2 regions of the Exiguobacterium sp. ZWU0009 genome follow, and region 1 is predicted to be linked to the other one. Evidence: riboswitches for the same ligand, from Rfam matches in the RefSeq annotation. Region 1 holds a riboswitch; the other holds the start of a gene.
What was found. Region 1 has a riboswitch for FMN ahead of L985_RS12920 (ECF transporter S component). Riboswitches for the same ligand answer to the same signal wherever they lie in the genome.
Positions count from the first base shown of each region.

Region 1 (3,529 bases):
ATCCAGTCCACGTTGTCGTGCTTCTTCAAGCGTCAATCGAAGACCAGTCGTCGCATACCCTTTCTGACGCTCAGATGGTCGGATCCCGTATCCGATATGTCCGCCGTATAACTTCAAGTTCTCCGTCAAATCATGCCGGAAGTTCAGCGCACCGACGATTCGTTGCCCGTCGACCATCCAGTACGTCGAATGGGTGACAAGACCCGGTCTGACCGTCGTCTCCATCTCCTTGAGTTCCGCAAAATAAGCGCCGAGCGGTTCATATGTGTCTCCGACTGCTTCCGGCACAATCGTTTCGCCCGACTCTCGCCAGTCTTCTAAAAAGGCGCGGTACTCTGTCTCCCACGCAAGAGTTGGTTTCATTAACTGCATCATTGATGATTGCGCACCTCCTCTTCAATCAAACGATCGAGCCAGTCATCGACATGTTGGAACAGATAGCCCGCTTGTTTCGCAGCTGTTGTATCCATATAGAAATCGCGTTCTGGCGCAAGCGGTGATTCATCCTCTCCTTTTGCGACGAGTTGACTTGTCGTTCCCGCAACGCGGTCGATTTTATCCAATAGGTCTTGAATCGATAAGACACCGTCACTTGCAGCATTGATCGGTCCCGTCAGTTCCGAGCGACCACACCACTCAAGAAAGGCAGCGGCTTCGTAACTTGAGATATAACCCATCTTTGCGTATGTGTTTTCAGCAACGATCGGACGGCTGCCAAGCGCCCGCTTGATATGAAAGACAAGTCGCTCCGTATAGTCATCGGGTCCGAGAACAACCGGGAAACGGACGGCAACGACTGGGAATGTCGCCCGTTGGAAGAAATAACTCTCCGCTTGGCGTTTCCCTTCGCCATATCCATGTTCCTTCTCAAGGTCATATTTCCCGGGAAACGGATTGTAGGCACGCTCGGTGATATTCGCACCACCGTCTTCATAGACAGACATCGTCGAAGTCAACACGTAGCGTCCGACTTTTCCTTCAAACGCGTCGACCGCGAGCTTTGCTTGATACGGCGTGAAACAGATATTGTCATAAATGACATCCCAGTGCTGTTGGCTCAAGTCCTTCATCGTACTACTCGACGTCCGATCCCCTTTAAAGAATGTCAAGCCCTTTGCGACCGGTGGAGTATGCTCACCGCGTGTGACGATCGTCACATCATCCCCCGAATCGGCTAACCGAATCGCTAAGCGTCGTCCGAAATAGCGTGTTCCCCCGAAGATCAATACTTTTCTCATCTTGAAGCCCTCCCTTTTCGTAGTAGCATTCACTCTCTTAATATTTCGAGTCAATGGAACAGGTCTCCTGTAGAAGGCAATAAAAAAATCGTGGACATCGTCCACGATTGGATTCATTAACAGCCACCCGGTGTCCCGGCATTCGTTGCCGTCCGGAACGATGTCCCGCAACCGCATGTTGCGATAGCATTCGGATTCGTGATCGTAAATCCGCCGCCGAGCATCGACTGCTTATAATCGATTTCCAGTCCTTTGACGACCGGATAATCTTTTTCGTCCACGATGACGGTCACGCCGTGCTGTTCGAAAACGAGATCCGTTTCTTTCTGTTGATCGAATCCCATTCCGTACGACAGACCACTACATCCACCACCTTGGACGAGCATCCGAAGATTCCGTTCATCTGCTGGTGCCTGCGCCATCATGTCCTGGACTTGTAACGCTGCTGCCTCCGTTAAATGGATCATGTCATCACCTTCCTTTTCTTTAGTATACGCAACTTTTGGGCGAATCGAAACCTAGTTGCTTGAAACTATCTTGAATTCGTTGTATAAATGGTATGTACAATAAAATAATCGTTCCATCTTCAGGGCAGGGTGAAATTCCCGACCGGCGGTAAACAACTCTTCTTGAGTTGAAGCCCGCGAGCGAATAGGGCGCTATTTGCTGATTCTGTGTAATTCAGGAGCCGACAGTATAGTCTGGATGGGAGAAGATGGCGGCATGAGTTTGAATTTGATCGATTTTTGCAACAATCGATTAGGTTTATTTAATGCGGACTTCTCCCCTGTTGATCTCATCAATAGGGGTTTCTTTATGGTCGCAGTCATGCCAATACTTCATCGAGAGGAACGAGCAAAAGGAGACAATACTCGTATGAAACGCACACAAAAAATGGTCACTCTGTCAATGTTAGGTTCAATCTCGTTTGTTCTTATGCTAATCAATTTTCCACTACCGTTCTTACCGAACTATCTGAAGATCGACTTCAGTGATGTTCCTGCTCTCGTCGCAGCGATCATGTTCTCACCGGTTGCAGGCGTCATCGTCGAAGCATTGAAGAACGTGTTGTACTATATCTTCCGCGGAAGTGGTGTTCCGGTCGGAGAATTCGCGAACTTTGCTGCAGGCGTCGCATTCGTACTTCCTGTCAGCTGGTTCTACCACAAAAAGAAATCAACACAAGGTCTCGCAACTGGCCTCGTCGCTGGTACGATCACGATGGCACTTGGTCTTGCGATCCTCAACTATATCTTGATCCTGCCAGCGTATGCATGGTTCCTCGGTATGGACTACATGGCGGATCCAGCTGTCAAATGGACAGCGATCACAGCCGGTATCTTACCGTTTAACGTTATCAAGGCGTTGTTCATCTCGGCACTCTTCATTCCACTGTTCTTGAAACTAAGACCATGGATGATGCGCCGTCAACAATCTGCCTGATCCGAAAAGCTGCGCCCGCTGACGGACACGAATCCCCTCGTTCAGATGAACGAGGGGATTTTTTGGCTGTCTTTGTTTACAGCTCGTTCTCTTCGATTTTCAGGTAAATCTTCTCGAGCAACTCTTCCGGTGTTTCGCCTACGACGGTCTCACCATCGACGAGACAAAAATGATCGAGCGAACAAATGCCACAATAGCCTAGGCAACCGTATTCGACGACATCGACATTCGGGTCACGTTCGAGTTGCTCCATGACGACCTGTGTACCAGCTGCTAAGTTACTGATACAAAATTCAATAATCGGATTCACTTTTTTTCCTCCTTCAAGCAGGAAACGACCTGCCTCATGTCGTATTATACAAGGTCAGACTGATTTAGGGGAACTAAGGGGGATTTTACGTTATGAAGCAATTGGTCGTACTCGGCGGAGGATATGGTGGAATGCGGATTTGTGAGCGGTTCAAGGACGAGGAAGTTGCCGTCACGCTCGTCGACCGTCTACCATACCACGCACTCAAAACGGAATATTACGCACTCGCAGCAGGTACATTATCAGATCGGGATGTCCGGATTGAATTTCCGGAGGGGAAACATCTTACTTATAAATATGGACATGTCATCAAAATCTCACCGGAGACGAATACGGTCCACCTGCAGGACGGATCAGAATTATTTTATGATGACTTGATCATCGCTCTCGGTTGTGAGGATAAATACCACAACATTCCGGGTGCTCAAGAGTTTACATACAGCATCCAGACACTTGAAGAATCAAGGAAGACACAGCAAGCAATTTGCGGTCTGTCACCGGGATCCGTCGTCTCGATCGTCGGTGCTGGTCTATCTGG
Region 1 is NZ_CP018057.1:2,477,180-2,480,708, forward strand. Features, by position in the region: gene L985_RS12905 (GNAT family N-acetyltransferase) at 1-375, opposite strand, end outside; gene L985_RS12910 (NAD-dependent epimerase/dehydratase family protein) at 372-1,238, opposite strand; gene L985_RS12915 (HesB/IscA family protein) at 1,355-1,705, opposite strand; FMN riboswitch at 1,817-1,959, shown strand; gene L985_RS12920 (ECF transporter S component) at 2,115-2,681, shown strand; gene L985_RS12925 (YuzB family protein) at 2,758-2,991, opposite strand; gene L985_RS12930 (NAD(P)/FAD-dependent oxidoreductase) at 3,084-3,529, shown strand, end outside.

Region 2 (3,529 bases), 450 kb from region 1:
CGCAACGATTGCCTTTCTGGCAGAATACGATGCGTTGCCAGGCATCGGGCACGCATGCGGTCATAATATCATCGGTACGACGAGTGTTGCGGCAGCGATCGCACTTAGTAAAGTGCTCGATGAAGTCGGTGGAAGTGTCGTCGTGCTGGGAACACCGGCCGAAGAAGGTGGACCGAACGGTAGTGCGAAAGGTAGTTTCGTCAAACATCAGTTGCTGGAAGGAATCGATGCAGCCTTAATGGTCCATCCGTCCGGACAAACACGGATCACGGGTTCTTCGCTTGCAGTCGATCCGCTCGACTTTGCCTTTACTGGTCGTCCGGCGCATGCTGCGGCGTCACCGGAAGAAGGCATCAATGCTCTCGACGCGGTCATCCAACTCTTCAACGGCATCAATGCCTTACGTCAGCAGTTACCGGACGATGTCCGGATCCACGGAATCATCACGCATGGTGGCGATGCACCGAACATCATCCCGGAATACGCAAAAGCACGTTTCTTCATCCGGGCGACGACACGGGAACGACTGAATGCCGTCACGGAAAAAGTCAAAGCCGTTGCTGAAGGCGCGGCACTCGCGACCGGGGCGACGCTTGACGTCATCGCTTTCCAAAATGAAGTCGATAACCTCGTCTTCAACCGGGCGTTCGACCGTCTGTTCCAAGAAGAAGCAGAGGCGCTCGGCGAAATCGTTCACTTGGACGAACGCCCGGGTCTTGGCTCGACGGATGCCGGTAACATCAGTCAAGTCATCCCGACAATCCATCCGTATATCAAGATTGGACCAGATGATCTCGTCGCCCATACGGAAGCGTTCAAAGAAGCGGCACGTTCAGAAGCAGGAGATGAAGCATTAATCACGGGGGCAAAAATCCTCGCTCGGACAGCACTTCGTGTCCTTGCGGATGAACGGACGCGCGGGGCGATTGCTCAAGAATTCCACGACCGGAAGAACGGGTATTTGTAAGCGGAAAACAACGACTGGACACACTGTTATCAGGTGATCCAGTCGTTTTTGCGATGTAGTCGATGACGAATTGGTGAGAGATGACAGAACTGGAGCGAAATCAAAAAAGAGACAAGACAGAAGCATTTGCGCTTTGTTTTCTTGAAAAAGATATGCTAGGCTAAAGTTGTATAACTCAATAATCCAGTTCTTCGGGGTAGGGTGAAAATCCCAACCGGCGGTGATGCGATCAATCGATCGACGAGCCCGCGACCCATGATGTACGCATCATGGCTGACTTGGTGAGATTCCAGGGCCGACGGTAAAGTCCGGATGGGAGAAGAACGAAACGACGCGATTCAAGCTGTTTTCTGAAAAAATGTTTTCAGGAGACGGTCTCTTTCTGCATGAAAAAATGCAGGGAGCGAACCGTGTATTTCGTGAACCCTTCTATACAGACGCCCCTTTTTCAAGGGGCGTCTTTTTTTCATTTGAAAGGAGTGAACGCGATGTCACAGATGATGAGTTATGCCATGCAATTAGCACATATGTTACACGGACAAACAAGTCCGAATCCAAGTGTCGGCTGTGTCATCGTCAAACAAGGACGCATCATTGGCTTTGGTGCACATCGGTTTGCCGGTGGTCCGCACGCGGAAGTCGAAGCCTTGCGAATGGCAGGAGAAGCCGCCCGTGGTGCTGATCTCTACGTGACGCTTGAGCCGTGCAATCATCACGGTAAGACACCACCATGCACGGAAGCGATTCTACAAGCCGGAATCAAACGGGTCTTCGTCGCAACGGAAGACAAACATGCGATCGTCGCCGGTTCAGGAATCAAACGCCTACAAGACGCGGGACTCGAAGTCGAGGTCGGCTTGTTACGACATGAGGCAGAAGCTCTCTACACGGAATTCTGGAAGACGATCGAACGAAAACGTCCGACCGTGACCGTCAAAATCGCTCAGACGATGAACGGGATCGCAGCGACAGGTGAACAACGCTGGATCACGTCAGAAGAAGCACGCGAGAACGGTCGCGCCCTGCGCGGACGCCACGATGCAATCCTCGTCGGCAGTGAGACGGTCCTTATCGATGATCCGGCACTGACATTACGCGCGGCGTCAGGCATCGAACCGATTCGAGTAATCGTCGATCGCCGTGGTCGGGTCCCGGAGACGGCGCAAGTCTTCCACGATGGTAAAAATCCAACCTACTGGCTGACGAGTGTTCCGCGGGTCAGTCATGATCAAGTGACAGTCCTCGTCGGTGAATATGAGACGCCAGAAGCGATTTTGAAACGCTTATACGAACAAGACATCCGCAGTGTCTTGATTGAAGGTGGACCAACGATTCAAGCCGCTTTCCTTGAGGCGGATCTCGTCGATCGGCTTGAAGTCTATCAAGCCCCATCGATTTTTGAAGGCAATGCCTGGAACAGTCAACACGATATCGAAGATCGGTTTCAAATCGACCAAATCGAAACGGTCGGACCGGATCTCCATCTGACGTACATCCGAAAGGAGGAGACGACATGTTCACCGGATTGATTGAAGAAGTCGGGACCTTAAAACGAAAGATTCCGCGACCGAATGGATTAGCGCTTGAAATTGAAGCGCACCGGGTGCTCGAAGGAACGAAGATTGGTGACAGCATCGCCGTCGACGGGATTTGTTTGACCGTCACGTCGATGAGCCCGACTGGTTTTACGGCCGATGCCGTCCATGACACGATTCGGTCAACAGCCCTCGGCACGTACCGGGTCGGCAGCCCGTTGCAACTTGAACGGGCGATGCCAGCAGACGGTCGCTTCGGCGGTCATTTCGTCAGTGGACATATCGACGGCACAGCACGGCTGATTAGTCGGCGACCGGATGGAGAAGCGATGGTCTATACGTTTGATGTCGGATCGTGGCAAAAGTATTGTATTCCAAAAGGCTCGATCGCAATCAACGGCACGAGCCTGACGTTGCAACGCGTCACGCCGGAAACAATCTCGATTTCATTAATTCCGCACTCACGTCAAGTGACGACGTTTGATCGATTGGCAAGCGGTGCAGTCGTCAATATCGAGTGTGACATGATGGCGAAACATCTCTATCATTTCACGCAGCATGAGAAGCAGACGGACTGGGCAGCATTCTTAGGAGGCGACATGTAATGAATGGATTCGACTTGATTGAAGACGCAATAGAAGATTTGAAGAACGGACGACCGATCATCGTCTGTGATGATGAGGACCGTGAGAATGAGGGCGATCTCGTCATGCTCGCGGAACACGCGACACCAGAAAACATCAACTTCATGATCACGCATGGAAAAGGACTCGTCTGCGTACCAGTCAGTCCGCGGATTGCACAACGACTCGAACTTGCTCCGATGACAGCGAATAATACGGACCCACATGGGACGGCATTCACACTCAGTATCGATCATGAAGACGCGAAAACCGGTATCAGCGCTGAAGAACGGTCGCTAACGATCCAGCGGATGCTAATCGATGGACCGGAACGGTTTAAACGACCAGGTCATATCTTCCCGTTGATCGCAAAAGAAGGCGGTGTCCGGGAACGACGCGGACAT
Region 2 is NZ_CP018057.1:2,923,397-2,926,925, reverse strand. Features, by position in the region: gene L985_RS15070 (M20 family metallopeptidase) at 1-967, shown strand, start outside; FMN riboswitch at 1,151-1,295, shown strand; gene ribD (bifunctional diaminohydroxyphosphoribosylaminopyrimidine deaminase/5-amino-6-(5-phosphoribosylamino)uracil reductase RibD) at 1,456-2,496, shown strand; gene ribE (riboflavin synthase) at 2,481-3,107, shown strand; gene ribA (GTP cyclohydrolase II) at 3,107-3,529, shown strand, end outside.
Region 2: it holds a riboswitch for FMN, as region 1 does, so the genes downstream of both, ribD (bifunctional diaminohydroxyphosphoribosylaminopyrimidine deaminase/5-amino-6-(5-phosphoribosylamino)uracil reductase RibD) here and L985_RS12920 (ECF transporter S component) in region 1, are expected to answer to the same signal.